One region of the Pseudarthrobacter sp. NPDC080039 genome, then DNA from elsewhere that is predicted to be linked to it. Evidence: riboswitches for the same ligand, from Rfam matches in the RefSeq annotation. Region 1 holds a riboswitch; each other region holds the start of a gene.
What was found. A riboswitch is a leader RNA that binds a small molecule or an ion and turns the genes downstream of it on or off. The one in region 1 is predicted to bind cyclic di-AMP.
Positions count from the first base shown of each region.

Region 2: it holds a riboswitch for cyclic di-AMP, as region 1 does, so the genes downstream of both, AB0313_RS12795 (hypothetical protein) here and AB0313_RS13530 (peptidoglycan DD-metalloendopeptidase family protein) in region 1, are expected to answer to the same signal.
Region 3: it holds a riboswitch for cyclic di-AMP, as region 1 does, so the genes downstream of both, AB0313_RS10620 (glycoside hydrolase family 16 protein) here and AB0313_RS13530 (peptidoglycan DD-metalloendopeptidase family protein) in region 1, are expected to answer to the same signal.
Region 4: it holds a riboswitch for cyclic di-AMP, as region 1 does, so the genes downstream of both, AB0313_RS01735 (LysM domain-containing protein) here and AB0313_RS13530 (peptidoglycan DD-metalloendopeptidase family protein) in region 1, are expected to answer to the same signal.

Region 1 covers NZ_JBFBKY010000011.1:82,359-89,969, forward strand. The annotation lists gene AB0313_RS13510 (NTP transferase domain-containing protein) at 1-189, opposite strand, end outside; gene AB0313_RS13515 (HNH endonuclease) at 258-758, opposite strand; gene AB0313_RS13520 (NlpC/P60 family protein) at 1,039-1,800, opposite strand; gene AB0313_RS13525 (NlpC/P60 family protein) at 1,907-2,575, opposite strand; cyclic di-AMP (ydaO/yuaA leader) riboswitch at 2,658-2,852, opposite strand; gene AB0313_RS13530 (peptidoglycan DD-metalloendopeptidase family protein) at 2,965-3,792, opposite strand; cyclic di-AMP (ydaO/yuaA leader) riboswitch at 3,797-4,039, opposite strand; gene AB0313_RS13535 (metal-dependent transcriptional regulator) at 4,148-4,849, opposite strand; gene serC (phosphoserine transaminase) at 5,121-6,251, shown strand; gene AB0313_RS13545 (DUF3027 domain-containing protein) at 6,314-6,832, opposite strand; gene AB0313_RS13550 (cold shock domain-containing protein) at 6,839-7,222, opposite strand; gene AB0313_RS13555 (hypothetical protein) at 7,463-7,611, shown strand, end outside.
Region 2 covers NZ_JBFBKY010000010.1:29,475-37,085, reverse strand. The annotation lists gene AB0313_RS12800 (glycosyltransferase family 39 protein) at 1-2,046, shown strand, start outside; cyclic di-AMP (ydaO/yuaA leader) riboswitch at 2,220-2,381, shown strand; gene AB0313_RS12795 (hypothetical protein) at 2,387-3,097, shown strand; gene AB0313_RS12790 (glyoxalase superfamily protein) at 3,170-3,583, opposite strand; gene upp (uracil phosphoribosyltransferase) at 3,628-4,263, opposite strand; gene AB0313_RS12780 (phosphatase PAP2 family protein) at 4,276-5,079, opposite strand; gene AB0313_RS12775 (nucleoside deaminase) at 5,135-5,641, shown strand; gene AB0313_RS12770 (glycosyltransferase family 4 protein) at 5,709-6,827, opposite strand; gene AB0313_RS12765 (6-carboxytetrahydropterin synthase) at 6,794-7,189, opposite strand; gene AB0313_RS12760 (dehydrogenase) at 7,193-7,611, opposite strand, start outside.
Region 3 covers NZ_JBFBKY010000007.1:122,395-130,005, reverse strand. The annotation lists gene AB0313_RS10635 (aminoglycoside phosphotransferase family protein) at 1-64, shown strand, start outside; gene AB0313_RS10630 (lipopolysaccharide biosynthesis protein) at 91-1,578, opposite strand; gene AB0313_RS10625 (glycosyltransferase) at 1,575-2,753, opposite strand; gene AB0313_RS10620 (glycoside hydrolase family 16 protein) at 2,898-3,992, opposite strand; cyclic di-AMP (ydaO/yuaA leader) riboswitch at 3,998-4,147, opposite strand; gene rpsF (30S ribosomal protein S6) at 4,523-4,828, shown strand; gene AB0313_RS10610 (single-stranded DNA-binding protein) at 4,902-5,474, shown strand; gene rpsR (30S ribosomal protein S18) at 5,599-5,838, shown strand; gene rplI (50S ribosomal protein L9) at 5,856-6,308, shown strand; gene AB0313_RS10595 (PhzF family phenazine biosynthesis protein) at 6,401-7,249, shown strand; gene AB0313_RS10590 (FMN reductase) at 7,358-7,611, shown strand, end outside.
Region 4 covers NZ_JBFBKY010000001.1:370,492-378,102, reverse strand. The annotation lists gene AB0313_RS01750 (DUF664 domain-containing protein) at 16-540, shown strand; gene AB0313_RS01745 (ribonuclease Z) at 533-1,480, shown strand; gene AB0313_RS01740 (protein adenylyltransferase SelO) at 1,464-2,933, shown strand; gene AB0313_RS01735 (LysM domain-containing protein) at 3,075-3,893, opposite strand; cyclic di-AMP (ydaO/yuaA leader) riboswitch at 3,897-4,066, opposite strand; gene AB0313_RS01730 (TraR/DksA C4-type zinc finger protein) at 4,253-4,612, shown strand; gene AB0313_RS01725 (DNA alkylation repair protein) at 4,609-5,136, shown strand; gene AB0313_RS01720 (DUF1810 domain-containing protein) at 5,158-5,601, shown strand; gene AB0313_RS01715 (glucose 1-dehydrogenase) at 5,639-6,532, opposite strand; gene AB0313_RS01710 (metallophosphoesterase) at 6,690-7,196, opposite strand; gene AB0313_RS01705 (DUF1918 domain-containing protein) at 7,270-7,461, shown strand; gene AB0313_RS01700 (NUDIX hydrolase) at 7,494-7,611, shown strand, end outside.

The DNA.
Region 1 (7,611 bases):
GTCGCTGGCCCGCAGAAAATCAATTCCGCCTACCACGACAGTTCGGCGGGCGCCCGCCGACGCAGCCACGGCGCGCTCCAGCAGCGTCTGGCCCCGGAAGACCAGCGACTGCTTGGGGACGCCACCCAACCGCGAAGAACGTCCACCAGCCAGGACCAGGGCATCAAAAACCAGCCTGCTCGCTTCCATTCACCCAGCCTAGCGACCAGACGCTCCGCTGGCCGCAGGACCAGACGCTCCGCTGGCCGCAGGAGGGGTCAGGCAGCGCGCTCGGGAAGCAGGAAGGGATCCCATGCCGGGGTTGGCTTCTCGAGTTCCTTGATCTGCCAAATCGTTCCCCGCGGCGGCTCGGGCACAAACCGCAGGGTCCAACCCATCTCAGCAGGGGTGTGGTCACCCTTGACGTTGTTGCAGCGCAGGCAGGCGGCCACCAGATTCTCCCACGAATCGGCCCCGCCACGTGACTTTGGGTGCACGTGGTCGATCGTGTGCGCCGCCTTACCGCAGTACGCACATTTGTGTCCATCGCGCCGGAGCACGCCCCTGCGGCTGACCGCCGTGGAGTGGTTATACCGGGGCCGGATGTATCTGTTGAGGAGGATCACGGACGGGCGCCCAAGGACGTCGGTTGGGCCCACGACGGGGTCGTCCCCTTCGGCCACAACGCTCGCCTTGCCCGTGAGCACAAGCACCAGCGCCCGGCGGAAGGTGATTACCGCCAGCGGTTCATATCCAGCATTCAGAACGAGAGTGCGCATGCACTTACCTCTTCACGGCCGCACCCGTCAGGGGCACGAGGGCCGGCTGCCCTCGGCATGTCCGGGCTATGGATCGACATCACAAGAGTAAACAAAGAAGTGCAAAATCAGGTAATCGCCCACTCGGCGGGCCTCTCCGGCGACTTGGCGGCCGGGGCGGGAGGTCGAGTGAACGCGACCGGCCGGGAGATTTTAACGACAAAAGGACCCCTGCCTCATTGGCAGGGGTCCCCGCGGCGATCCTTTGGCCGGCGTCCGTTCAGGCCGGCAGCGGGAATGCCTAGCTGACGCGGATGAAGACGGGGCCGGAACCGACGTTGGCGCTGAACACCACGGTCTGGTTTCCGTTGAAGCCGCCGTGGACAGCCATGCCGTTACCGGCGTACACAGCGATGTGGGCCATTCCGGAGCCGCCGTTGGCGTAGTAGATGAGGTCGCCCGGCTGCGCCTCGGCTGCACTGACCGTGCGGCCCAGGGAGAGGTAACCGGCAGGCCAGTCGTGGAAGTGGATTCCGACGGCAGCCAGGGAGTTGGTGACCAGCATGGTGCAGTCCTGCACCACGCCCAACTGGGCGTAGGCCGCGGCCAGGATGGCAGCACCCTTGCCACTGGCGGAAGGGTGGGCGGCAGGAGCGGCCGGAGCAGAGGCAAGCGTGGCCGTGACCTTCGGAGCGGCAGCCGGCTGGGCTGCGGGGGCAGCTTCCTGCACCGCAACCTGGGGCTCGGGCTCAGCGACGGGAGCCGGCGTCGTGGTCACAGCCGGCTTCTCGAAGCTGATGGCGATGGTGGAAGCCGCAGAAATCGGCGCGTCGACGGCGGATTCAACTTCCATGGCGGACGCCGGCGCGGAATCACGCTTGGCGTTGGCATCAGCGGCATTTGCGGCGATGCCGCTGGTCAGGACCAGACCGGAAGCGGCGGCAATCACAGCGGCCTGACGGCCCATTCCGCCGGCGTTGTCGGTGACAGCCTTGGCGATAACAGCGATTGAGTTGGTTTTGGTGACCTCGGCGCGGTGCCGTGCGGTAGCACGAGTCGTCATCAGTTCTCTCTTTCGTTTTTCCTCAGGCGGCTGTGGCCGGGCAGAGGGAGTTGGACCCGCCGGCATCTTGGGGGCATGCCGGCGCGTCCCGAACGGGGGTTAGCTATTAGGAAACGCGGATGAAGACGGGGCCGGAACCGACGTTGGCGCTGAACACCACGGTCTGGTTTCCGTTGAAGCCGCCGTGGACAGCCATGCCGTTACCGGCGTACACAGCGATGTGGGCCATTCCGGAGCCGCCGTTGGCGTAGTAGATGAGGTCGCCCGGCTGCGCCTCGGCTGCACTGACCGTGCGGCCCAGGGAGAGGTAACCGGCAGGCCAGTCGTGGAAGTGGATTCCGACGGCGGCCAGGGAGTTGGTGACCAGCATGGTGCAGTCCTGCATCACGCCCAGCTGGGCGTAGGCCGCGGCCAGGATGGCAGCACCCTTGCCGCTGGCGGAAGGCTGTGCGGCAGGAGCAGAGCCGGTGGCAACGGCTGCCGTGACCTTTGCACCCGCAGCCGGCTGGGCTGCGGGGGCAGCTTCCTGCACGGCGACCTGGGGCTCGGGAGCCGGAGCAGCGGTGGTCTTGACGGTGGGCCGTTCAAAGGAAACCGTGGCGGTGGGGGCGGCGGTCACGGCGAGCGACGTCTGCGCCGAACCGGACTCGGTGGAAGCGGAGACACCGGCAGTGGTGTCAGCTGCAGTGGCCGGCAGGCCCATGCTCAGAACCAGGCCCGATGCGGCGGCCACAACGGCAGCCTGGCGCCCTACGGTTCCGGCGTTTGCAGTCATGGCCCTGGATACGGCATCCAAGGGGTTGGTGCGCACCGTTTGGGCACGGTGGCGCGCAGAATGATGGCGTGAAGACACGAAGGTAGCCTCTCCCAATGCCTGCGAGGTGAGCTGTCGGATTCGGATGGGAGTCACCCGGTCACAAGCTTCCTGGGAAGCTTGTGACTTAACCCCAAGGCCTTCTGGAGAGAAGGCCAAAAATTGGTTCCCCCGCCCCTGCCAGACGATGAAATGCGAACGGACCTTGAGCGGTGGCAGAGTTAGGCAATCCACTCAAGAGCGTCAACTTCGGAAAAGTTGACGCAAGTTAGACGGTACAGGAGTTCTGCTTGAATGTCACATTCAGGTCACGGCACGTTACCCGGATCTGAGAGTTGGCAATCATACGGTTACAGCCAACCCATCGGATCGACCACTTCGCCGTTCACCTGGACCTCAAAGTGCAGATGGCATCCCGTGGAGGCGCCTGTGGTACCACTCAGGGCCACAACGTCTCCCCTGGACACGGTCTGCCCCACCTTGACGTTGAAGGACGACAGGTGGTTGTAGGTGGTCTCCAGCCCGTTGCCGTGGTCTATGACCACACGGTTTCCGCCGCCGAACTGGTGCCAGCCTGCGAAAGTCACGGTTCCCGTTGCGGCAGCCATAACAGGCGTCCCGCATTGGGCCACGAAGTCCTGCCCGCGGTGGAAGTCGCCGGCGCCTCCGGTAATGGGGCTGACCCGGTAACCGAAGGGGGAGGCGGTCACAAGCGAGGCGAGCGGTGCCGAGAGCGTGCCGGCGGAAGCCGCGCGGGTCACGGAGCCGGCCGACTGGGCGCTGAGGAGCTGCTTGAGCTTCCCGTCCGGGTCCGCCTGGGTCACCACTGCAGAGCGGCTGAAATCGATTTGAGCGCCAATATCCGCGGAAATCTGGGGTTGCGGACTGACCGACGATGCCGCCAGGGGGGCGGAGCCGGCCGCATCCGTCGCCATAACCGGACTCGTGGCGGGCATGGCGACTGTCAGGGCTAGACCGGTGGCGGCAAGGGCAATCCCGGCCTTCTGGCCTATGCCGCTGGCGGCGGCAAACTCCGTCATCTGCCGGAACGGACCCCGCCTGCGCCGGGCATCGCGGTGGAGGTCGCGGGGGCGCTCCGTTGCGGCACCTTCGACAATCCGGGCTGCCGAAGGGGGGCCGGCCGCGCGGCGGCGTCCCCTGGGGGTCTGCGTGGTCAAGAAGGGTTCCTCTCTGGAGAAGCCTGCGGAGTTAGCTGTCGGATTCGGGTCAGAGAGATCAAAGACCCGGCCCGCCACCGGCAAGCTTCGGCACAGGGGTATTCCCGGAAGAATCCTTCACTGGAGAGGCTTGCTGCTGACGGACTTCACCCCAAGGCAGTCCCCCGCTGCCGGTTGTGGTTCCCCCGCCTCTGCCAGTTACGACTCGTTCACCTGATCCGCTGGCAGAGCTCGGCTCCGGATCAGGTAACGCTTAAGTATCAACGATTGCTTCCACTATAGGGGCTAAAGACCCTAGGTAACAATTCCGTTATCTTTGCGTGGAAGGGCTGTCACGGGGTATGAACTGCCCCGGTCAGGACTGGCGGACGGCGACGAAAACATGGGCTGCGACCTCCGGCGGGAGTTCCAGTGCGCCTTCAATACCCGGCACCCGGACGGAGATGTAGTCGCCTACACGCTCAAGCGCCACGGCAGCGCCGGGCCGGATGCCACCTTCGTCCAGTTGTGCCAGCAGTTCCGGCTCCACCTGGATCGGTTCGGCCAGCCGGCTGATGGTTACCCCGGAGGCAGGGCCGTAGTTCTTCATCGCTTCCACGAGGCTGATGGCGCCATCGGCAAAGCCGGGTCCCGGTTGTCCGCCGAGGGCTGCGAGCCCCGGAATGGGATTGCCGTACGGAGACTCAGTGGGCCGGTCCAGCATCTCGTAGATCCGCCGCTCCACCCGCTCGCTCATGACGTGCTCCCAGCGGCAGGCCTCGTCGTGGACGTAGGCCCAGTCCAGACCAATGACGTCGGCAAGCAGGCGTTCGGCCAACCTGTGCTTCCGCATTACCTCGGTGGCCCGCTTGCGGCCCGTGTCCGTCAGTTCCAGGTGCCTGTCGCCGGAGACCACCACGAGTCCGTCACGTTCCATCCTGCCGATGGTCTGGGAAACCGTGGGCCCGGAGTGGCGCAGACGCTCGGCGATACGGGCCCGCAGGGCAACGATGTTCTCTTCCTCAAGCTCCAGGATGGTCCTGAGGTACATCTCCGTAGTGTCGATCAGATCCGTCATCCAGCTCAGCTCCTCGAGCGCAGTACCTTGCGTTGTCCCACCGTACCGCCTGTTCCCGCGAGGTAGTCCGGGGAAAAGCTTAGCCTATTTTGACTTACTCCGAATAGCCGAGGGTGTCCTGTCTCAGTGTCTGGACTTTGAAGCAGCCGGTTCCCGCGCGCCGCGACTATTCAGGCAGAATGGGAGGGCCAACAGCGCAGCCGCCGCCGACGGCAACCCTTCACCAGACCGTCCGGACCAAAGCCCCCGTCCCTGCCGAATTGGAGCACCTGTGAGCGACACCAGCATCACGATCCCTGCCAACCTCCTGCCTAAAGACGGGCGGTTTGGGGCCGGCCCGTCAAAGGTCCGGCAGGAACAGATCGATGCCCTGGCCGCAGCATCCAAGACCATTCTGGGCACCTCCCACCGCCAGGCACCGGTGAAGAACCTGGTGGGGTCCATCCGTGAAGGATTGAGCCAGTTCTTCCGCGCCCCGGAGGGCTACGAGGTGGTCCTCGGCGTTGGCGGCTCCACCGCGTTCTGGGATGTCGCGAGCTTCGGCCTCGTGGAGAAGAAAGCCCAGCACCTGTCCTTTGGCGAGTTCGGGTCGAAGTTCGCTGCAGCCACCAACAAGGCACCCTTCCTGGACGCATCGTCCATCATCAAGTCCGAACCGGGCACGCGGCCCGCAGCCCAGGCGGAGTCCGGCGTGGACGTCTACGCCTGGCCGCAGAATGAGACCTCAACGGGCGTTGCCGCCCCGGTCCGGCGGGTGTCCGGAGCCGACGAGGGCTCGCTGGTCCTGATTGATGCCACCTCGGCTGCCGGCGGCCTGGACGTGGACGTTGCCCAAAGCGATGTCTACTACTTCGCGCCCCAGAAGAATTTCGCCTCAGACGGCGGCCTGTGGCTCGGCCTCTTCTCCCCCGCCGCCCTGGATCGCGCCGCCCGCATCAAAGCCGGCGGCCGCTGGATCCCGGACTTCCTGGACCTCCAGACGGCCATCGACAATTCCCGCCTGAACCAGACCTACAACACGCCTTCGCTGTCCACCCTGGTAACCCTGGACGCCCAGGTCCAGTGGCTGAACGCAAGCGGCGGCCTGGACTTTGCGGCGGCCCGCACCGCCGATTCGGCCGGCCGGATCTACAGCTGGGCGGAAGCGTCCGAATTTGCCGCCCCGTTCGTGGCCAAGCCCGAGGAACGCTCCAACGTCATTGCCACCATCGACTTCGACGAATCGGTGGATGCTGCCACCGTGGCGAAGGTCCTGCGCACCAACGGCATCGTGGACACCGAGCCCTACCGCAAGCTGGGCCGCAACCAGCTGCGCATCGCCACCTTCGTGGCCATCGAGCCCGACGACGTGTCGGCTCTGCTGGCCAGCATCGACTATGTGGTGGGCGAACTGCGCAAGTAGCAGCCGGTTAACGTACGACGGCGCCGCCCGGGTTGGTCCCGGGCGGCGCCGTTTGCGTGTGGTCAGGAAGTCCTTGCCCCGTCCGAAGGCTCCGCGCCGTCGTCGGACCGCCCTTCGTCCGCAGACCCATCTCCCACTGCGGAGGATTCTTCCTGCTGTCCGTCCTCGGGTTCCTGCTGCTGCTCGTCCTCGGGTCGGACGCGTTCAGCCCACGGCACCCACTCCGGCGCAAGGATGGAATCCTCGGACGGGAGCAGGCCCAGCTCGTTGACCGTGACCACCTTGGAGCGCGAGTTGCGGGTCAGTACCGCGTACCACTGCCAGCCGGCGTAACCGGGCAACCGGGACTCGAACAGGTGGGTGACCAGCCGGTCCCCTTCGCTCTTGGCAGCCAGGTGCGCTCCGACCGTGGCGGCGGGCGTGATGCTTTCCACCGCGGTCCGGGCAGCATCAACCGCAGCGGCCAGGAAGGCGTCCGGTTTGCCCGTACGCCAGACCGGCACGCCTGCCTTGCGCTTGGGCGGAGTCTTGGCACCCTGCTCCTGCACTGGCGTGCCCGGCTGGTCAGATTGGGGATTCATCGGCGCTTAGACGTCCAGCTCGTCGGCAACCTTGCGCAGGGCGGCCGCGATGGCCTTGCCCTTGTTGCCATCCGGGTACTTGCCCTTGGACAGGGTCCCGGAAAGGTTGTCCAGGACGGTCACCAGGTCCTGCACCAGCGGAGCGAGGTCCTTGGCGCTGGGGCGCTTGGCCTTGGCAATGGACGGGGTCTTGTCCAGCACCCGCAGGCCCAGCGCCTGGGCCCCCTTGCGGCCATCCGCCACGCCAAACTCCACCCGGGTTCCGGCCTTCAACTCCGTTACGCCCTCGGGCAGCGACGACTTCGGCAGGAATACCTCCTGGCCGTCTTCCCCCGCCAGGAACCCAAAGCCCTTATCCTTGTCATACCACTTGACCTTGCCGGTAGGCACGTAATCAACCTTCTTCGTTCTGTCATGAGACACGGCCGCCTGCCACCGCATCCGCATTGTTGTGCGGGTTCAAGGTATGGCACGCGCAAACCGTGTTGGTCTGTATCCTTCAAGGTTATCCTGCCGCGTGCCCAGTTCATGCTTCCGAAGGCATTGTTCCGCCCCAGGCGCAAGGCACGCAGCCCCCGCCCGCAGGCCCGGCTTCGCTGGCAGCCACCTGGCCGCTGTAGCGTTACGACCATGACCTCCTTGCGTTACCGGCGGCCGCTGATGGTCCTTGCCGCTGTTATTGCCGTGCTTTCCCTTGTGGCCGTGGGAACCGTCATGGCCCTTGCGTTCGCCGGGTCCGCGGCCCCGACGTGGATCACCTATGCCGCCCTCTACGGACT
Region 2 (7,611 bases), on a different contig from region 1:
ACCCATGCAACTGCACTCCGAACCGCCCCCGGACACCGGGTTCCTGCACCACGTGCAGCCTCTGCCGGCGTCGTGCACGACCCCCAGGCACTCCGCCGGCGGCTTGAACTGGCGGCAGTACTGGCTGGCACCGCAGTGTTGTACCTGTGGAACCTTGGGGCCTCAGGCTGGGCAAACGCGTTCTATTCGGCGGCAGCCCAGGCCGGATCACAGGACTGGGCTGCCTGGTTCTTCGGTTCCTCCGACGCCGCGAACTCCATCACGGTGGACAAGCCGCCGGCCTCCCTGTGGGTCATGGGGCTGTCGGTCCGGCTCTTCGGCCTGAGCTCCTGGAGCATCCTGGTTCCCCAAGCGCTCATGGGGGTGGGGACGGCATGGCTGCTCTATCTGGCTGTGCGCCGGACGGCCGCGCCGGCAACCGGCGATGCCCGGCTGGCGCACCGGGCGGGCCTGCTGGCCGCGGCGGTCCTGGCCCTTACCCCGGTTGCCACGCTGATGTTCCGGTTCAACAACCCGGATGCGCTGCTGGTGCTGCTCATGACCGCTGCCGCCTACGCTGTCCTCCGCGCCGTGCAGGACGACAGGCTGCGCTGGCTTCTGCTGGCCGGCGTGTTCCTGGGCTTCGGATTCCTGGCCAAGCAGTTGCAGGTGCTGCTGGTGGTTCCCGGTTTCGCGCTGGCCTATGCAGTGGCGGGGCCGGGCAGGTTGCCCCGGCGGCTGCTCCGGCTGGGAGCTGCAGGGGCGGCCATGGTGGCCTCGGCCGGATGGTGGTTGCTGGCCGTTGAGCTGACGCCGGCCGGCATGCGGCCGTACATCGGCGGATCACAAAACAACTCCATCCTGGAACTTACCCTCGGCTACAACGGGCTGGGCCGGTTGACCGGCGAGGAGACGGGCAGCGTGGGCGGCGGCAACGGCTGGGGCATTCCCGGCCTGCTGCGGATGTTCGGCAGCGAGTTCGGTGGCCAGATCGCCTGGCTTCTGCCGTCAGCCCTGATCCTCGCGGGGGGCCTGTTGTGGGTGGGACGCCGCGCCCCCCGCACTGATGCCGTCCGTGCCTCTGTCATCATCTGGGGCTCATGGGTCCTGGTCACGGGGTTGGTGTTCAGCTTCATGGCGGGCATCATCCACCCCTACTACGCGGTGGCACTGGCACCGGGGATCGCCGGGCTGGCCGGCCTGGGCGCCGTCCTTCTGTGGCAGCACCGGCAGCAGGCCGTTGCAGCTTCCCTCCTCGCTGCAGCCGTAGCGGCAGCGGGCCTCATGGCCTTCTACCTTCTGGGTACCACGACCGCCTATGGCCCGTGGCTGCGCTGGGTGGTCCTGCTGGGAGGGCTGGCCGCCGCAGCAGGCGCAGGACTCACGAGCTTCCTGCGCCCGCGTTCCCTCCAACGGACGACGGCGGCGCTCGCCATCGCAGCGTCGCTCGCCGGACCGTTGGCCTACTCCATCACGACGGCGGCGACCGCCCATAGCGGAGCAATCGTCAGCGCGGGGCCTGTGCAGGGCTTCGGCCCCGGCGGTGCCGGCGCAGGCGGGCGCGGAGGCGCTCCTGGCGGAACCGGCGGGACCCGGCAGCCGGCCGCCCCTGGCGGCATCAGGCAACAGGGCACCTTCAGCGGCGCAGCACAGGGCGGAACCGGATTTGGCGGCGGAGCCGGCTTCGCCGGTGGCCGCGGCGGCGGCATGGGCGGGCTCCTGGGCGCGCCCACCCCGTCCGCCGACCTCGTGGCGGCGCTGAAGGACGGCGCGTCCAACTACACGTGGTCCGCAGCAGTGGTGGGTTCCAACAACGCGGCCGGTTACCAGCTGGCGACGGAACTGCCGGTGATGGCGGTCGGCGGCTTCAACGGCACCGATCCCTCGCCTACCCTGGCGGAATTCCAGGACCTGGTGGCGCAGGGGAAAATCCACTACTTCATCGCGGGTGGAACCATGCGCTCCAGCAGCGGATCCGATGCCGCTGCACAGATAGCGCAGTGGGTGGCGCACAACTTTGCGCCACAGAGCATCGGCGGCACCACGGTCTACCTGCTGGCGAGGTAACGGGCAGGTCTCCTCGCCGCATTGCGCCTGCCCCGCGAAGACGGTGCAGGCGCAATGCGGCGCGCCCGAGCGCGTGACTTCCGTTACCTAAATGTGACTTTCGCGCGATCTTCCTGTACCGTCGATTGGGTGCGGTCCGCGTTCGGGCCGCATATCCCGGGTTGACGCCAAGCTCTGCCGCTTCCCCGGATTCCCGATTGAGCAACGGCAGAGGCGGGGGACCCACCGTCCCGGGCAATGAATGCCCTTGGGGTTAAGCCAGTACGTGATCTTTCCGTACAGCCGGATGCCCTCATCCGAACCCGACAGCTAACTCCGCAGGTGTGAGAGGCGATCAATCATGTCCAAGAACAAGGCAGAAGCACGCCTGCATGCCAAGGCTAAACACCGGGCCGCGCAGCGGGCAAAGAAGACAACCCTCGGCCAGCGCGCCGGGATCCTCGCAGCATCCTGTGCGGTGCTGGTGGGGGTAGGCGCAGCAGGTCAGGCAACCAGCAGCATGACTCCGGTGTCATCCACCGGGTCCAACTCTTCCACCGCTGCGTCCGATGCCCAAATGAGTATCGAGAAAAGCGAAATCCGTTCCAACCCGGCAACGAACCCGGCTCCGGCCGCCATCAGCGTGGCACCGCAGGCGGCCGAACCAGCTCCCGCGGCCGCCCCTGCGGCACCTGCTCCCGCCCCTGCCCCACCGGCGCCGGCGCCCGCTCCCGCACCCGAGCCGGCACCCGCCGTCGCGATTAACGATCCTGCCGGTGCCCAGGCCTACGCTGCCGGCCAACTGTCCTCTTTTGGCTGGGGCCCGGACCAGATGCAGTGCCTGCAGACGCTGTGGACCAAGGAATCCGATTGGACCACCACGGCCACCAATGCCAGCAGCGGCGCATACGGCATCGTCCAGTCCCTGCCTGCCGAAAAGATGGCAACGTTCGGCGCGGACTACCTCACCAACTACCGCACCCAGATCAACTGGGGACTGGACTACATCAAGAAGAGCTACCAGTCGCCTTGCGGAGCCCTGAACTTCCACCTGGCACACAACTGGTACTAGGCACTCCCGGACCGGGGACATTCCGGCAGCTAACGGCGGGCCGCATCACCACGATGCGGGCCGCCGTTTGCCTTAAGGCGCGGCCCCCGCCCCGCCCTGCCCCGCGCCCCGGCCCGCATTCCGCCACGGGATGTACTGGACCGACCACTTATTCCCGTCCGGATCGGCGAAATACACGAAATGGCCCCAGGGAAGCACCTCGATATCACTGACGTCCACACCATTGCTCTTCAGTTGGTCGTGCGCCGCGTGGATGTCGTCGACCACCAGCTGGAGGTTGGTTCCCGTGCCGGCAGGGGCGTCAAGGAGCCCTTCGCCCATGCTGATGGAGCAGGCCGAGCCGGGCGGCGTCAGCTGCACAAAGCGGATGTTGTCGGATGGCCGCTCGTCGTAGTCCGCGTTGAAGCCCACCTTGTTGACGTAGAAGTCCTTGGCGCGGTCAACGCCCGTGACGGGAACGTACACAAGTTCGAGTTTCCAGTCCATGCGCACAGGCTAGCGGCAGGGACAGCTTCCAGAAAGGGTGAAAACTACCCTGCGATGCCGTAGAGGCGGTCACCGGCGTCACCGAGGCCCGGAACGATGTAGGACTTCTCGTTGAGCTTCTCGTCGATCGAAGCCAGAACGACGTGAACGTTGGCACCGGACAGCTCCTCCTCCAGGCGGGCCAGTCCTTCCGGGGCCGCCAGCAGGCAAATGCACGTGACGTCGGACGCCCCGCGCTTGAACAGGAACTTGATGGCTTCCCGCAGGGTGCCGCCGGTGGCGAGCATGGGATCCAGGACGAAGACCTGGCGCCCGGTCAGGTCTTCCGGAAGGCGCTCCGCATAGGTGATGATGTCCAGCGTCTCCTCGTCCCGGGCCATGCCCAGGAAGCCCACCTCAGCGGTGGGGACCAGCTTGGTCATGCCCTCCAGCATTCCAAGGCCGGCGCGCAGGATGGGGACCACCAGCGGGGTGGGCTTGGTGAAGGCCGTGCCAATGGTGGTGCTGACCGGCGTCTCGATGGTCACGGGCTCCGTGCGGACCTCCCGCGTGGCCTCGTACGCCAGCAGGGTCACCAGCTCTTCCGTCAGCTGCCGGAAAACCGGCGACGGGGTGTTCTTGTCCCGCAGGACGGTGAGCTTGTGGGCGACCAGGGGGTGGTCAACAACGAGAGTGCGCATCCCCCAAAACTATCATCCGGCGCTGCCCTTCCCGGGTCCGGAGCCTCCACCCTCGTGCACTTCCTGGGCCACGACGTCCCGGACAATGGGACGGTCGAACGACGGCGCAGCGCCGGCATGCTCCCGCCTGCGGATGAGATGGAACAGCCGGTGGGCCATAATCACCACGCCCACCCAGGCAAACCCCAGCAGCCAGCCCGCCATGACGTCCGTCAGCCAGTGGTGGCCAAGGAAAACCCGGCTCAGGCCCATCGCAATGATGAAGATGGTGCCGGCCGTGATGGCGCTGACACGGACCCACATCAACTGGAACTGCAGGCAAATGAGGTACACGATCAGGCTGATCACCACTGTGGTGTTCAGCGTGTGCCCGCTGGGGAAAGAGGGCGAGTCCTCGTAAGGGGGAACGGCGTCAGCGTGGTCCGGGCGGGTACGTCCCACGAGCTTCTTGCCCAAAGTGGTGGCCGTGATGGAGGCCGCGGCAGCACCGCCCACCAGGATCAGTGGACGCCAGTTCCGGCCGAGGAAGGTCAGCCACGCAGTGAGGATGCTGGCCAGGATGGGCATGCCCACGCCGCCGCCGATGTTCGTGAAGCCGGTGACGAATGCATCCAGCCCGGGACTGCGCAGGCTTTCGGCAAAGGCCAAAGCCGGTTTGTCCAGGTTGGCAAGCCCGGCCGAGTCCACCACGTTGTCGTAGACCTCAGCTCCGAGCAGCGCCAGGGACACGATGATCACGCCGCCCACCAGGATGGTCAGCACCAGCGCCGCATAGGGTTTGAACCAAATACTTATGCGGTCCCGAAGAGTGTCCATGCTGCCTCCCGGCATCGGTAAGTAACCTGAGTATCCCCGAAACTATCATTGAGCCATGCCTTTGCCCGAAAAGAAACACGACGCCTGGATGGGCCTTGCCCTGATCGAGGCCCGCCGTGCCCTTTCCACCGAGGACGTGCCCATCGGCGCCGTGGTGATTGGGCCCGACGGCGGCGTGCTGGGTTCCGGACGCAACCAACGGGAGGAACTGGGCGACCCCACCGCCCACGCCGAGGTGGTGGCCATCAGGGAAGCAGCGGCGCGGTTACAGGAACTCGCCAGGAGCGCCGGCGGTGCGGGTGACGGTTGGCGGTTGTCCGACTGCACCTTGGTGGTCACCCTGGAACCCTGTGCCATGTGCGCCGGCGCCATCGTCCTGGCCAGGATTCCCAGGGTGGTTTTTGGCGCCTGGGACGAAAAGGCAGGCGCTGCCGGATCGGTGTTCGACATCCTCCGCGAACGGCGGCTCAACCACTGGGTTGAGGTGTATCCAGGGGTCCGCGAGGAAGAGTGCGCCCTGCTGCTGCGCGAGTTCTTTGCCAGCCACCGCAGCAGCCTCTGAAGTGGCTGCCGGCCCGGTCGTTGCGGCCCAGCGGCGGCCGGCCCGCTGTTGCGCCCGGGCCGTGCCGTCAGCCCTTCGGAGCCAGTAAGGCCAGAACCTCCTCCGCTGTCCTGCTCCAGTCAGGGAGGCGCGTCCGTGCGTCCCGGGCCGCGGCCCGCCAGTTCTCCCTGGTCTCCGGATCCTCAAACCACTGGCGCAGGACCCGGCCCAGCCGCCCGGGACTCTCCTGTCCCCCTTCGGGAAGTGGCAGGGCCGCGCCGGGAAGCCAGGGGTCGCCGTCGTCCGTTGCCAGCGTCCCGAGGCCAAGCGCTTCAACCGCTCCTGTCCCGCCCCTGACCAGCACCGGGATTCCGTGGGCCACCGACTCCGTGACCGCCATGCCGAATGCTTCATGCCGGGACACTAAAAGGCTGAGGTCCGTACGTGCCCATTCGGCTTCCAGCGCGGCGCCTGCCAGTTCACCGGTGAGCAGCACCCGCTCCCCCAGCCCGCTTGCTGTGATGGCTCCCCGCACCTCCCGCGCATAGTCGGGGTCCGCCTGGTCCGAGCCCACGAATGACGCAGTCCAAGGGAGGTCCCGCACGTGGGCCAGCCCCTCCACGGCGAGCAGTTGGTCCTTGTTGGGCAGCAGCGCTGCGACCACCAGCAGGTGTGGAGGTTTGGAGCCGGTGGCCTGAGGGGCTGGGTCGACTCCCGGGAGGGCAACGGCGGGCTGCGGAAGCCCGCGTTCCGCGAGCCGGGTTGCGGCCCACGTACTGGTGCAGATCACCCCGGCTGCCGCGCGGAGGGCACGGGCTTCGCTTTCAAGGGCCGCTCGCCCGGCACTTTCCGGAACAGGCATATGTATCAGGACCCATGCTTGCCGCCCTGCGGTGGCCGCCAGTTCCAGCTCGTCCGGGGCACCAACGGCCACCAGCCCGTCCACCAGGACCACTGCCTGCCCGGGCCCTGCCGCAGGTTCCCCTGTTCCGAGGAGGGCACCAAACCGCCGTCGTTCCCCTGCGCCGGCGTCCGGCCAGCTGCCCTCGACGGCGACGACGTCCACGTCAGCGCCGAGGGCCTGCAGGCCGGCAACCAGGCGCGCGTTGTAGACGTTGCCGCCTGAACTGTGGCGGATGTTGCCCGGAACCAGCAGGCGGATGGGGCCCATGCTCAGGTGGTGAGGTCCAGCGAATAGGTGGCCCACGCATCCGGATTCTCGCGGAGGGTGACGTCGAGTCCAGCGAGTTCAGGGCCGTCCGCGGTGTCCTTGATCCTGGCGGCTACCTTCTGCGCGATGTATTCGGCGAGGGCCTCGGTGGTGGTGAGCTTGCCGTCGAAATCCGGGTGCTCGTCCAGGTTCCGGTAGTTCAGGGCGCCCAGTACGTCCTCGATGATGGTCCCGGCGGCGCCGATGTCCAGGACGATCGCGTCTTCGTTGAGGGCACGACGGCGGAACGCCACCTCGGCGACGAAGGTTGCCCCGTGCAGGCCCTGGGCAGGACCGAACGCTTCACGGGGCAGGCTGTGGGCGATCATGAAGTGGCGGCGGACGGTCAGGCTGAACATGGTTTACCTCGGGTTTCCGGAGTTGTCGGCGGCCGGGTTGGACGCACGGCTGCTGGCGGGGTACTCAACGACGTGGCAGAGGGCTTCCAGGGTGCCGTCTGCCAGGCTTTGGACGACTTCCGGCAGGTCCTCGAAGCGGGAGGAACCGGTCAGGAAGACATCGAAAACGGGATCTTTGAGCAGCGATACGGCGAGGTCCAGGCGGTCCGCGTTGGTCCGGCGGTGGCGCCGGGCGCGGGCCACCGCGCCCACCTGGCTGGCCCTGATGGACAGCCGCCGGGCGTGGAAGTCCTCGCCGAGCGGCACTGTTACCTCACGGTTCGCGTACCAGGACATTTCGATGACGTCGCCCTCATCCCCCACCAGCTGCAGGCTGCGCTCCAGCCCTCCCTGGGATGCCGAGCAATGGAAAACGATGTCGC
Region 3 (7,611 bases), on a different contig from region 1:
GCGCGCCACCCTCCTGGCGGACAGGGACTTCTGGCTGTGGCGGCATGCCCTGGACGCCGCCTAGGGCAAAACCGCAGGACGTGGGAAGCCTCAGGATGACCGGCCCTCTGCGTCGTCCGGCGTTTTCGGGTGGTGCCTGAAAAGGCCGAGTATCTCATCGTGCAGGTCCCGGTAGCCGAAGCGCAGCACAGCGTACGCCACCGCTATGCCGGCAACCACCATGGCAATCAGGGTGGGGACAGGGCCCAGCGCATGCCGGGCCAGGTTCAGAAGCCCCACCAGGGCGACTCCGGCGCCGCACAGCAGGCCGGGGGCGGCGGCCCGCATCAAGCGCCGCACCCTGGTTCCCATCACCTTGGCCGCCACAGCCTGCATGCCGAACGCAAAGACCACGGCGACCACCATCTGGGCGCACGCGACCCCCACTATGCCCCAGCGGGTGGCGAAGACCAGCGCCGGGAGGAGGACGGCAAGCCGGACCACGGAGATCCAGATGGAGAGCCCGGGCCTGCCAAGGGCTTTGTAGACATCATTGGCACCCGCGCCCAGGGACCGGGCCGCCGCGTACAGCGCGAGGAAGACCAGCGGGGTAACCGAGTCATCCCACCGCTGCCCGAACAGGACCGGCACCAGGACCGGTGCCACCACGGCGAGTCCCACTCCTGCCGTAATGCCGTACAGCGCCTGGACAGTGACGCTCTTCAAGTACCCGTCGCGCAGCCGCTGCCGGTCGCCGCGGACCTGCGTATACAGGGGAAACAGGACGGTGGAAAGTACAAAGAACACATTGAGGATCAGTGCTTCGGGCAGGCGGAAGGCAAGGGTGTAAAGGCCCAGCGCGTTGGCGCCAAGCATGATGCCGATGACCAGGTAGTCGACGTCGAAGATCGCCCTGGCCAGCATGGTGCTGCCTGCGACGGGAGCGCCGAAGCGGACATTCTCGGCAATGGCGCTCCTGCTCACGCGCCAGATCTGCCAGGGAGCCTCGTGACGGACCAGGAACCAGCAGGTGGCGGCGTAGGCCACCGATCCTGCGGCTGTTCCCACCGCGAGTGACCAGGCCCCGTGGCCGGTGAAGGCCAGGTAAAGGGTCACCGCTCCCATGGTCGCGGCGCGCAGCACCGGAGCGGCCGTCAGCTGCCGGAACTTGAGGTCGCGGCGCATGATCGCCTCGGGGACGGCTCCGCAAGCGGTGGCCAGCACGGAAACTCCAAGGACCTGTACCAGCGGAGCCACACCGTCCAGCCCGACGAGATCCTCCACGGTGTCCGCCGCAAGCACCGCCGCAACGGCCAGGACCGCCCCCAGGGTGACGGACAGCAGGAGGGCCGAGCGCGCTATGACCTGCGTCCTGGGCAGGTAGACCAGGGCCTGGCCCACGCCGGCGTCGGCAATGGTCTCCGCGTATGCCATAAGTACCAGCGCAAGGGCGACGAGGCCATATTCCGCGGGCGACAGCAGCCGAGCGAGCACCACCGTGGTCACCAGGACGATCACCCTGCCCGAGGCGAAGGCCAGCCCCTGCCACAGGGCTCCCCGGACCCCTTTGCGTTCCAGTTCCCCCGGCGCGTACGTCACGGTTGCCCGTTCGTCGGCGAAAGCCGGCCGGCCGGGGATGGGGAGGCCGCGGCCTCCCGTACTTCCGCCAGGTATTCGCCGGCCACGGTGTCCCATGACCGGACCTCTCCTGCCGGACCTCTCGCCGGAACGGCTGCAGGAGTCCCCTGCGGCAGTTCCGGCGCGGTGAGAAGTTCCACTATCCTGCGGACAAGCCGGTCCCGGCTGCCTTCCACGGTCATCAGCGGGTGCGCGGGCAGTTCCCTGGCCGCCACCGGGGTGGCCACCACGGGCAGCCCTGCAGCGAGGGCTTCCAGCACGGAGTTGCGGATGCCCACGCCATGTTCGTCGGGGAAGACTGCCACGTCCGACCCGTGGAAGACGTCCAGGATGGAGGGAACGTTTGCCAGGACGTCCACCCGCGGGCCGGCCAGTGCCTGGACCGCCGGTGTGGGCCGGCGCCCCGCGATGACAAACCGGGTGTTCGGAACTTCCTGCCACACCCGCGGCGCGATCGTCTTTACCAGAACGGTGGCGCTGTCCACGTTCGGGGCGTAATTCAGGCTGCCGGCAAAGCACACGACGGGTGTGCCACGCTCACGGCGGGTGCGGCTCCCCACCGCAGTTCCGTTGGGGATGCTCCTCACCGGGCGGCCCAGTTTTGCCGCCCACACGGCGGCATCCTGTGCCCCGACGGTCAGGAGGCGTGCCCGCACCGGCAGTTGCCGTTCAGCCCGTGCCGCCAGTTGTTCACGCAGCCGGTAGGCGGGCCGGAGCGTGTGCGCAATGGCGGTGTCCATGCCGGCGCGGATGGACCAGGGATCCACTGTTTGCAGCACAACGGGCCCGGACACCTCGTGGGACAGGAAAAGGGCGTGGGGGCCGTGGATGAGGGTGGCGTCCCTGCCTTGCGACAAACGTGCGGCTGCCGCGCGGGCGGAAGGGGTGTCACGGCGGTGCTTCCCCAGCCCCGCCAGGCCCCCCAGGGAGCGGACAAAGGCTGAAAGTTCTTCCCGGGGGGCCAGTTCGTAGACGGAGTCGCAGCGATCCCTGATTTCTGCAGGTACGGGGACCGGGCCGGAAAAAGTCAGCAGGGTGACGGCAACTTCTGCCGGAAGGTGCAGGATGACCTCGTACGGAATCATCGAGCTTCCGTCCCCAAGTTCCGGATCCCGGTTGGGCACGCTTTCCGTCACGTACAGGAGCCTCATTGCAAGAGTGTAATGGATCACACTTCCCATGGAGCGGTTGCTTTAGGCAACCTTGAGGAAAGCCGCGGGAAAGGGGGCGACGGCGGGAGGTCCCGCCGTCGCCCCCCTCACCCGGTGGTAAGGGGCCGGCTACTGCCAGGCGCGCACGTAGTCCACCAGGACCTGGGACTGGGGTCCGTAGGCGGGGTTGGTGGATGAGGCACCCACATTCAGGACGATGTACTGAGGGGCATTGCCGTCATTGGTGGGATAGGACTTAACTTTGACGCCGTCAAAATACACGTCCGACGAGTTGGCCATCCGGTGCAGCCCGAACGTGTGGTACTCGTTGGCCCAGTTGCCGCCGACGCCACCCTGGTTCTGCGAGCCGGACGACGAGTGGTAGTTAACGGTCATCTTGGCCTGGAGTACCTCGGCGATGTCATTCTCGCCGGTGGCGGGCCAGGACTGTCCCGTGGTCCAGAAGGCGGGCCAGTTGTAGAGCCCGTTGCCGTTGCCCGGGAATTTGATGCGTGCCTCGACATAGCCGGTGGTGAACTGGAAGCCGCTGCCGGCACCGCCCTTGGGGTTGGTGGACACGAGGGCGCCGGACGTGGAAGAGCTGAGCCCCAGGACAAGGTTCCCGTTGGCCACCGAAACGTTGGAGGGGCTGGTGGAGACTTTGTTCATGGTGCCGCAGCCGGGCGAGAACCAGCAGCTGGCCCACTTGGCGCTGTCCAGGCCGTTTCCGTTGAACTCGTCCGCGAAGGTCATGGTCCAGTTGCCGGGAACGCCGGTCGGCATCGGGGTGCCGCTGTTTGCCAGCTGCGCCGCGGCGGGCGCCACGGCGATGGGGGAGTCGCCCGCGGGAGCCGGCCCGGCAGGTGCCGCCGCCGGGGCGGAGGGCTGGGCCGGGGAGGGTGCGGGTGCCGGAGGGGCCTCGACTGCGGGGGCGGGAGCCGGTGCGGCGGAGGGGGGAGCAGTCGCAGTTTGCGGCGTTGCTTCACTGCCGGTGCCGGCGGCGCTGGCCACTCGGGCCACGTCCGCCGTGTCATTGCCCTGGGCAAGGCCGAGGCCAAGGGACGCAGCGCCAAGGAGTGCGGCGGCGAGTCCGGCCGTGAGGGGCAAAGGCAGCCGGCTCACTTTTCGCTTGGCCGCCGGCATTGGCGGGGTGGCGGTGGCAGGGGCGGTTTCATTTTGATAACGGTGCGCCGGGTTCGCGCTGCTTTTAAGGAATGCGGGCATGGGGTTTTACCTCTCAACGCCTGCGGAGTTAGCTGTCGGGTTCGGATGAGGCCATCCGGCCGCCTGGATGCGGCTTCACCCCGAGGGCAGGCGTAAGCCAGGCCCGTGACACTCGGGTCCCCCGCCTCTGCCTGGAAACTTGGTGGATCACGGAGGCGGCAGAGCTGGGCGTCCTCCGGGATTGAGGCCGGCTGGGGGCGGCCCCCCATGACCGTACACGACACGCCGGCGAAAATCACAATTAGGTAACGGGCCTCACGTCCTGGTGTACCGCTCAAGGGGTATCGCTTTCCCGGACGTGACGGGCGGCGGGTTATCCACATAGCCCGGCCAGGGACGCCGCGGCAGGCATCACGGGACTAGCCTTGAGTCAAGCGCGAATCGCCTATCGGGTCCAAATGCACTAGGATATTGAAGTCTGTGCTGCGTCCTGCCCCCGTTCCGGAGGCGAGGCATTGCATGGAATCGCAAATGAACCTCCTGTTACGGAAATGCCGTAACCGCTTAGCCCAAAGGAGGTGGGTTCACATATGCGTCCTTACGAATTGATGGTAATCATCGACCCCGAGGTCGAAGAGCGTACCGTTGAGCCGTCGCTTCAGAAGTTCCTGAACGTCATCACCAACGATGGTGGAACCATCGAGAAGGTTGACATCTGGGGCCGTCGCCGTCTGGCTTACGACATCAAGAAGAAGTCCGAAGGTATCTACGCCGTGGTGAACTTCACTGCCAAGCCGGAGACCGCCAAGGAACTTGACCGCCAGCTGTCTCTTAACGAGACCATCATGCGCACCAAGATCACCCGCCCCGAAGAGCAGAAGGTTGTTGCTGAGTAATTCAGCAATGGTCCTCATTCTTTACCCCGCAGGAAACGCACTCTTCACCCAGGATCGAACAAGGAGGCAGTAGATGGCAGGCGAGACCACCATTACGGTCATCGGTAACCTCACCAATGACCCGGAATTGCGGTTCACACCGTCGGGTTCCGCAGTAGCGAACTTCACCATTGCTTCCACCCCCCGTACCTTTGATCGCCAGTCCAACGAGTGGAAGGACGGGGAGACCCTGTTCCTCCGCGCCGCGGTGTGGCGTGAAGCAGCCGAGAACGTTGCCGAATCCCTGACCAAGGGAATGCGCGTTATCGTGACCGGCCGCCTGAAGAGCCGTTCCTACGAAACAAAAGAAGGCGAAAAGCGCACCGTTATCGAGCTTGAGGTCGACGAAATCGGCCCCAGCCTGCGCTACGCAAATGCCAAGGTCAACCGTACCCAGCGCTCCGGCGGCCAAGGTGGCGGCGGCTTCGGCGGTGGCGGCGGCGGTGGCTTCGGAGGCGGCAACTCTGGTGGAAACCAGGGCGGCAACTCCGGTGGAGGCTGGGGCGGCGGCAACCAGCAGGCTGCACAGGACGATCCCTGGGCCACGCCCGGTGTGTCCAACGCAGGCGGCTGGGGCAACGGCCCCGATTCCGAACCTCCCTTCTAAACCCAAACAACGGCCCGGCGCCGGGACGGCAAGGGTGCGCAACGCACTCAAGCTGCTGCCGCCGTCGGACCACCACCATCCCGTGGATCAATATCCACGGGCTCCCTAGAATAGGAGCTCCACGATGGCTAAGGCTGAACTCCGTAAGCCCAAACCAAAGTCCAACCCCTTGAAGGCCGCTGACATCACTGTCATCGACTACAAGGACGTAGCATTGCTGCGCAAGTTCATCTCCGACCGCGGCAAGATCCGCGCCCGTCGCGTTACCGGCGTTACGGTGCAGGAACAGCGCAAGATCGCCCAGGCAATCAAGAACGCCCGCGAAGTTGCTCTGCTGCCTTACTCCGGCGCTGGCCGCGGCTAAGGAAGGGATTAACTAACATGGCAAAGCTCATTTTGACCCACGAAGTCACCGGTCTCGGTGCAGCTGGCGATGTTGTCGAGGTCAAGGACGGTTACGCACGTAACTACCTCCTGCCGCGCAACTTCGCCCTGACCTGGTCGAAGGGTGGCGAGAAGCAGGTTGAGTCCATCAAGGCTGCCCGCGCCGCCCGCGAGCACGCTTCCCTGGAAGATGCTCAGAAGCAGGCTGCTGCGCTGTCCGCCAAGCCGGTCAAGCTGGTCGTCAAGGCTGGCGAGTCCGGCCGCCTGTTCGGCACCGTCAAGCAGGGCGACGTTGCTGACGCTGTTGAGGCCGCTGGCCTTGGCAAGATCGACAAGCGCAAGGTTGAACTGCCCGCACACATCAAGTCGGTCGGTTCCTACCAGGCCAACGTCCGCCTCCACGCTGACGTTGCCGCTGTGATCGAGCTCGACGTAGTGGCAGGCAAGTAGCCCTACGGCCCGGCAGTTACGACTGCAGAAGACCCCCATCGCCGGATTCCGGCGGTGGGGGTCTTCGCATGTGCCGGTGGTAACCTGCTCCGGTGAATCCGACAGCGCGCAGCCGCCCCTTCCAGCAGGTCGACGTTTTCTCCGGCCAGCCCTACCGGGGCAACCCGCTCGCCGTTGTCCTTGATGCCGAGGGCCTGGACTCAGCAACGATGCAGCAGTTTGCGAACTGGACCAACCTTTCTGAAAGCACCTTCCTCCTGCCGCCGAAGGACCCGCGCGCCGACTACCGGGTCAGGATCTTCACGGGCACGGAAGAGTTTCCCTTCGCGGGGCACCCAACGCTGGGCTCGGCCCATACGTGGCTGGAAGCCGGCGGAGTTCCCAAATCCGACGGCTATGTGGTGCAGGAATGCGCTGCCGGGCTGGTCCGGGTAAAGCGCGACGGCGGCAGGCTGGCTTTCGCCGCGCCGCCCCTGACACGATTCGGCGCCGTGGAAGCGTCGGTCCGGCGGCAGCTGGCCGCGGCGCTAAGGGTGCGCGCAGAAGACATCCTCGACGCGTCCTGGCTGGTGAACGGTCCCGAATGGATCGGGGTCCTGCTCGAGACTGCCGAGCAGGTGTTGGCCCTCGCGCCGGACTATACGGCCATGGGCAACCTGAAGATCGGTGCCATTGGTCCTTGCCCTGCCGGCGACGGGCCCGACTTCGAAGTCCGCACGTTCCTGCCCGGTGATGCGATGGCGGAGGATCCTGTCACCGGCAGCTTCAATGCCGGAGCAGCGCAGTGGCTGATGGAGACCGGCAGGGCCCCGGAGCGGTACGTGGCGTCGCAGGGGACTGTCCTGGGCCGGGCGGGCCGCATCCACGTCAGTGCCGAAGATGGGGACATCTGGGTGGGCGGCTACTCCACCACCGGCATTCGGGGAAGCGTGATGCTCTAACAGGGGCAGGCCTGTTAGTCGGGCGGGAATACTTTCCTGGCGCAAGCAGTTCACTCATGTAGATGCAAACGCATATATGATGGATAGAACAAGCACCAGGAGAATGCCATGGAAACCCGCCGCATCACCGTCCTTTCTGCAGGGCTCGGCGTACCCTCCTCCAGCCGCCTGCTGGCGGACCAGTTGGCAGCAGCTGCCCGGCGCCAGCTTATGGCCGGCGGATACCAGGTGGACGTGGACGTCGTGGAGCTCCGCGACCTGGCCGTGGACATTGCCAACAACTTCGTCACCGGCTACGCCGCCCCCCGCCTGGCGGAGGTGATCGCAGCGGTGGAGGCATCGGACGGAATCATCGCGGTGAC
Region 4 (7,611 bases), on a different contig from region 1:
CGTGGGAGGACACACATGCACTCCAAGGAACTGCTGCTGGAAGCCTTCGGCCGGCTCCCCGGGCTTGTCCGGCATACTCTGGAGGGGCTCAACGAGGCGGACCTGCAGCGTCGCCCCGCCGGCAACGGCAACTCCATCGCGTGGCTGATATGGCATACGGCCCGGGTGGAAGATGCCCAGGTTGCCTCCGCTGCAGGGATGGAACAGGTATGGAAAGCCGGCGGGTTCCAATCCCGCTTCGACCTTCCCCTGGCTGACAGTGACACCGGTTACGGGCACTCGAGCCGCCAGGTGGACGCTGTCCGCGCCCCCGCGGAACTCCTGCTGGAGTATTACCAGGCGGTCCACCGGCAGACCGCCGGGGTCCTGGAGGGGACGGATGATCCGGACCTCGACCGGGTCATCGACAGGCATTGGGATCCACCGGTCACCCTTGGCGTGCGGCTGGTCAGCATTTTGGGGGACTGCCTCCAGCATCTCGGCCAGGCCGCCTACGTCAAAGGGCTGCACGCCGGAACGGCGGGCGCCGGCGGTGCGTGAACTCGTGGTCCTGGGCACCGCGTCCCAGGTTCCCACCCGGACCCGGAACCACAACGGTTACTTCCTGGGCTGGGACGGCCAGGGGCTGCTGTTCGACCCCGGCGAGGGAACCCAGCGCCAGATGATCCACGCCGGGGTGGCCGCCGGCGACATTACCCGGATCTGCCTTACCCACGTGCACGGGGACCACTGTTTCGGCCTGCCCGGCGTCCTCTCGCGGATGGCACTGGATGGCGTGGAACACCCCGTCCACCTGCACTATCCGGCCACCGGGGACCAGGTGGTCCGGGCCCTCATAGCCGTCAGTGCGCCCGGCGTCGACCTCCGGCTGCACCCGCATGCCGGGAGCGGGCCTGTTGCCGAGGGCCTGGAGATCCGGCCCCTGAAACACCGGATCGAGACATATGGCTACCTGCTCACCGAGCCGGACGGCCGCACCTTCCTGCCTGACCGGCTCAAGGCGGCAGGAATCCAGGGGCCGGACGTTGGACGGCTGCAGCGCCAGGGCACGATGGGTGCGGTCAGCGTGGCCGACGTGAGCATCCCCAGGCCGGGCCAGCGCTTTGGCTTCATCATGGACACCGCGCCCTGCCCGGGCGCAGAGGAACTGGCAGACGGCACCGACCTGCTGGTCACTGAGTCAACGTTCAGCGACGACGACGGCGGGCTGGCGCAGCAATACCTGCACCTTACGGCCGGGCAGGCAGGGGAGCTCGCGGCGTCCGGGAAGTCGCGGACCCTGGTGCTCACGCATTTCTCGTCACGGTACGGCGACGACGCCACTTTTCTTGCAGGGCAGGCAAGGGCCCGTGCCCCCGGCACGACGGTCATTGCCGCCAAGGACCTGGACCGCATTCCCGTTCCCCGGCGGCGGCAACCAGTTGGGGAGTCTGCGCGACCAGCGACGGCGATAGGGTTAAAGCATGACGGCAGCAGCTGAATCCACCGTGGCTTTTGACGGCCGCTTCGCCCGGGAACTGACGGAGCTGGCCGTTCCCTGGCAGGCCGAGGAAGCGCCCGGCCCCGAGCTCCTGGTCCTGAATGAGACGCTCGCCCATGACCTGGGCCTGGACCCGGAATACCTGCGCAGTCCCGAGGGCGTGCGGCTCCTGGTCGGCAACCATGTACCGCCCGGTGCCACCCCCGTCGCGCAAGCCTACGCCGGGCACCAATTCGGCGGTTACTCGCCCCTGCTCGGTGACGGACGCGCACTCCTCCTGGGTGAGCTCACGGACCGCAGCGGCCGTCTCCTCGACATCCATCTCAAAGGTTCGGGGCGCACGCCTTTCGCCCGCGCCGGGGACGGCCGGGCCGTCGTCGGACCCATGCTGCGTGAGTACCTGGTCAGTGAGGCCATGCACGCACTGAACATTCCCACCACCCGCTCGCTCGCCGTCGTGGCCACCGGGCGCCAGGTACGGCGCGAGGGCATGCTGCCCGGCGCCGTGCTGGCCCGGGCCGCAGCCAGCCACCTGCGCGTGGGCAGCTTCCAGTACGCCCGGGCCACGGAAAACCTGGACCTCCTGAAGAGGCTGGCCGACCACGCCATCAGCCGGCACTACCCGCGCGCCGCCCACGCGGAAAATCCCTACCTGGCATTGTTCGGTTCCGTCGTCTCAGCGCAGGCTGAACTGGTGGCACAGTGGATGCTGGCCGGATTCGTCCACGGCGTCATGAACACGGACAACATGACCATCTCCGGGGAGACCATCGACTACGGCCCCTGCGCCTTCATGGACACCTTCAATCCCGCAGCCGTCTACAGTTCCATCGACGTCAGCGGCCGCTATGCCTACGCCAACCAGCCTGTGCTGGCCGAATGGAACCTTGCCAGGCTTGCCGAGGCAATGCTGCCGCTCATCGACGAGGACCAGGAAAAGGCGGTGGCCCCGGCCGTCGAGGTACTGGGCGGTTTCCGCGGACACTACAGCAAGGCGTGGTCCAGCGGCATGGGGAAGAAGCTGGGCCTGGAGCACGCCAGGGAGGACCACCCGGACGCCGTCTCGGGACTCATTGATGACGCCATTGCCATCCTCCAGGACGGCCCGGTGGACTACACCAGCTTCTTCCGGAACCTTGGCAACGCGGCAAGGGGCGATCTCCGTCCGGTCCGCGGCATGGTGCTTGACCTGGCAGCCTTCGACGCGTGGGCGCAAAGGTGGCAGGAGCTCAGGCCCGACGCCGGGTTGATGGACAGCGTAAACCCCGCTTACATCCCCAGGAACCATCTCGTGGAGGAGGCTTTGTCCGCCGCCACTGCCGGAGACCTGGCACCCCTGCAGCAGCTGCTGGATGCCGTCAGCAATCCCTTCACCGAGCGGCCCGGGCTGGAACACTACATGGAAGGGCCGCCGGAAGACTTTGGCAAATACATGACGTTCTGCGGAACCTGAGGTTCCCCCGCGCACCTGCCTTGAGGCCTGGCTGCAGGTGGCGGCCGGATGGCAAACGACAGGAGGGCGGCGGCCGGATACACCGGACGCCGCCCTCCTGCTCTGGCCGGACCTCCTGGGAGGCGGCCGCCTGCCCGCAGGTTAGGCTACGCGGACCACGGAGTAGCCGCTGAGCCAGCTGATGGGGTGGACCTGCGTGGTGTAGCCGTTGACGCCGCCGCTGACAACCTGGCCGGCACCAGCGTAGACACCAACGTGGCCGGAGGTGATGATCAAGTCGCCGGGCGCCGGGCTGCCTACCACGGTGCCGTATTGGAAGAACTGCGTGGGGGCGAGGTCGCCAACGCTCTTGCCGACCGAACGCAGGGCCTTTTCCACCATGGCGGTGCAGTCCTGGTTCACACCGATCTGGCTGTAAGCGGACGCCAGGATGGCAGCGCCGGTTCCGGTTCCGGTGGTGGCGGACGCGTAGGACATGTTCATGCCGGTGTTCGCGGGGGCCGTGGCCGCCGCAGCCTGGACGGGAGCTGCTGCGGGGGCGGGAGCCGGTGCGGCGGTGTAACCGGCGCCGGGAATCCGGATCTGGTCGCCCGGGTAGATGATCGAGGACAGTCCCAGTCCGTTGGCGGACAGGACGTCGTTCAGGCTGACGCCGTAGGCCGTCGCGATGGCACCCAGGGTGTCTCCGGAAACAACAGTGTGGATGGTGCCCGTGGCCGCGGCGGGGGCAGCGGGCGCGGAGTATGCCTGGACATTGGTCTTCTCAGTGGTATCCGGACCGGTCACACCGGCGTGGGCCGGGGCGCCGACGCCGAAGGCAATGCCGGAGGCTGCTGCAACGGCGAGTGCGGGACGGCCCAGCGAGCGGGCCTGGGACCTGGCTGTCACGGCGATGCCTTCGAGCGCAATGGAGCGGGCCGGAGTCGCGCGGTGACGGGCGGTAGTGGAATTTTTTGACACGGTTGATCGCCTCTCCCATGCCTGCGGGGTGAGCTGTCGGGTTCGGGCTGGAGATACCCGGCCGGAGTGACTCCGCGATGGACGGAGGCGCTGTCGACTTAACCCCAAGGCCGCAAGTGGCCGTGGAAACTTGGTTCCCCCGTCCCTGCCAGCTGGAGCGGTTGAATCCCATGGTCAGCGGCAGGGCTCGGCATGCTGACGGGAATGTCCCGTCTGAGAGGGACACCAAAAGACCATAACCCGCGCTCGGACTAATTGTCACATTTGGATAACATACGAGTTTCTCCTCTCGGATTGAGCAATCGAATGGATGGCGTGTACCCCTGAACCGGCACTGACGGACGCGCTAGGCTTTCCCCATGCCAGATTTCGACCGGTTCCGCGCGCTGCTCGAGGAGGAGCGGGAGCGGCGGATGGCGCTGCTGCCGGCGCTGCGGGCCGACATCGAGGCGGCTAATTCAGCCCGCCAGGACTCCAATGTGGACGACGAACACGATCCGGAAGGCGCCACGATAGCCTTCGAGTTGTCGCAGGCCGCGGCGCTCCTGAAGCAAAGCTCAGCTGGCCTTGACCAGATCGAGGCGGCCCTGGCCCGGTTGGCCGCGGGCACCTACGGAACCTGCGCCGAGTGCGGGGAGCCCATCGCGGAAGGCAGGCTGGAGGCCCGGCCGTGGACTCCGTTTTGCATCCGGCATGCCTCCTCAGGGCGCGGGCGATGACCGCTGCGGACGTCGTTTCCGCGGCGGCGGAGTTTGTTGACCGGACCCTTCGGAACGAGGGCGCCTGGTATCGGGCGGACGACGTCGGAGCCCGGCTGGGCGGGGCGCTGGCCTCCTACGGATCTTCCGTGGGGGCCGTCCGCGGCACGGTTCGGGACGCGCTGCGCAAGTTCAAGGACCTTGACCACGATGGAACGGTGATGCTGGCCTCCGCCCTGTGGGGGCAGCCGCGACCAGGCTCCCGTCCCGTGTTCGAGCGGCGCCTGGCCGCCGTGGTGCTGCTGCAGTCAAGGGTGCGGCTGCTCCGGCATTCGGATTTGACCCGGCTGGAAGGGTTCCTTCGGTCTGCCCAGGCAACCGACCTGACGGAGCCCTTGCTTGCCGATGTCCTGGCTCCGCTGTTGGCCGGGCTCGGGGAGCGGGACCGCCAGCGGGCCGGCGTTGTCCTGGCCCGGTGGCGCGGCGATCCCGACCCCCAGCTGCAGGCAGCGGCCGCTGCCCTTGAAAAAGATTTGGCGCTTTAACAATGAACCCAGGAGATCCCTATGTATGAGCCCTTTGACCTTGAACGTTATGTCGCCGCCCAAAACAGCGGCGGAACCTATGAGCAGGCGCTGGGGGAGCTTCAAGTCGGCCGCAAGTCCGGGCACTGGATGTGGTTCATCTTTCCGCAGATCGCCGGGCTGGGGCAGAGTGCCACCTCCCGCAAATACGCCATCTCCTCGCTGGCCGAGGCCCGCGCCTACCTGGACCATGAAGTCCTGGGGCCGCGACTCCTGGAATGCGCGCTGGTCCTGGCCAACCATGCTGAACAGTCGGCCGACGAGATTTTTGGCGGCATCGACGCCAAGAAGCTGCGGTCGTCCATGACACTGTTCCTCCGGGCCGCGCCCGGAGAAACAGTGTTCAAGACCGTCCTGGCCCAGTTCTTCGACGGCGAGCCGGACCCTTCCACCGACGAGCTCCTGGCCGGCCAGGAAGCCGGGTGACGCCTGCCGGCGGGGCCAGCCGGGCCCGTGGATGTTGCTAGGGCGTGGGGCTGCCGCCGTTGACGTTCAGCGTCTCGCCCACCACGTAGCTTGACTCAGGCGAGGCCAGGAAGACGTACGCGGGTGCCAGTTCGGCCGGCTGGCCTGCACGGCCCAGGGGAGTGGACTGCCCAAACTCCGGCAGTTCCTCCTTTGGCTGCCCGCTGCTGACCTGCAGCGGTGTCCAGATCGGCCCCGGAGCCACTGCGTTCACCCGGATTCCCTTGGGCGCCAGCTGCTGGGCCAGGCCCTTCGTGAAGTTGTTGATGCTGGCCTTGGTGGTGGCGTAATCCACCAGCGTGGGCGAGGGGTTGTATGCCTGGATGGACGTGGTGTTGATTATGGTCGAGCCAGCCGGCATGTGCGGGACGGCGGCCTTGGTCACCCAGAACATGGCGTAGACATTTGTCTTCAGGGTGTGGTCGAACTGCTCGTCGGTAATATCCTGCAGATCCTCCTGGGCCACCTGCTTGCCGGCATTGTTGACCAGGATGTCCACCCCGCCCAGGACGGCCACAGCGGTGTCCACCAGGTCCCGGCACGCCGCAGGGTCCTTGAGGTCGCCCGGCGCCTTGACGGCCTTGCGGCCGGCCGCCTCGATGAGCCCGGCAATGCGCGAGGCGTCCTCCTCTTCCTGCGGCAGGTAGGAAAGCACGACGTCGGCGCCTTCCCTGGCGAAGGCAATGGCCGTTGCGGCGCCGATCCCGGAGTCCGCGCCGGTCACAATGGCGCGGCGGCCTTCCAGCCGGCCGGTGCCGCGGTAGGTTTCTTCGCCCAGGTCGGCCTTGGGTTGCAGTCCCGCGTCGAGGCCCGGTTCGGGCTGGTGCTGCTTGGGCGGGGAGATCTTTTCGTAGGCAGTTACGGGATTGCGGAAGGTGTACTGGTCAGTCATGGTGGTCCTCCTGTTCGTGCGGACTCGGGCTTCTTCGTCGCCCCGGAACTGAAGCATCCTGCGGTCAAACCGCCACAGCCTGGAAGCTAAGCATGCTTATGGTTCCCAGCCTAGGCAATGGATACCGCCCTGCCAAGCGGCCGCGGGCACTGGCGCGTCAGCCCTGCCGGACTCCCACCAGCCTGACGTCAGTCAACCGGCCGGCGTCTACCGCAGCCTCCATGAACGTGCAGGAGGGCTGGCGGCGGCGGTCCGTGGGGGAACCAGGGTTCAGCAGGCGCAGGCCGCGCGGCGAGACCGTGTCCCAGGGGATGTGGCTATGGCCGAACACCAACACATCGGCATCGGGGTAGAGTGCTTCGCACCGAAGTTCGCGGCCCTTGGCCTGGCCGGTCTCATGGACCATCGCAAAGCGGACTCCGGCCAGAGTGACGGTTGCCGTTTCGGGCAGGCGCCGGCGTAATTCAGGGCCGTCGTTATTGCCATGGACGGCCAGCAGCCGCTTGCTCCGGCGTTCGAATTGGTCCAGCAGCGCTGCCTCCACCCAGTCGCCGGCGTGGAAGACCACGTCGGCCTTTTCGACGGCGGACCACACCTGTTCCGGCAGGTCCCGGGCGCGTTTGGGTACATGGGTGTCGGCGAGCAGCAGGAGGTTCAACGGCATACCGGAATCCTGCCATGCGGCCCTTTTCCGGCGCGTCCGCGAGCCGTACCCTTGGGGCGTGGAGGTGATTGCCATGGAGGCAGCCCAAGGTGACCGGATCGTGGTGCGCGGCAGGAATGTGGGGTCCGCAGACCGGCACGGGGTGATCCTGGAGGTGCGGGGTCCGGGTGGTGGGCCGCCCTATCTTGTCCGGTTCGACGACGGCCACGAAACTGTCATGTATCCCGGCGGTGATTTCGCCGTCGACCACGGGCAGGGCACCTGACGTCCCGCCGCTTCACCTGTCAAACTGGGGCAATGGACCATTTCCCTACCTCCAGCCTGTCTTCCACTCCGCCGCAGCGGACCGGCCCCCGCGATCCCGGCGATGCCTGGGTGGAAGGCGAGCGCGGCCGGTTCTGGGGCAGGTTTGGCG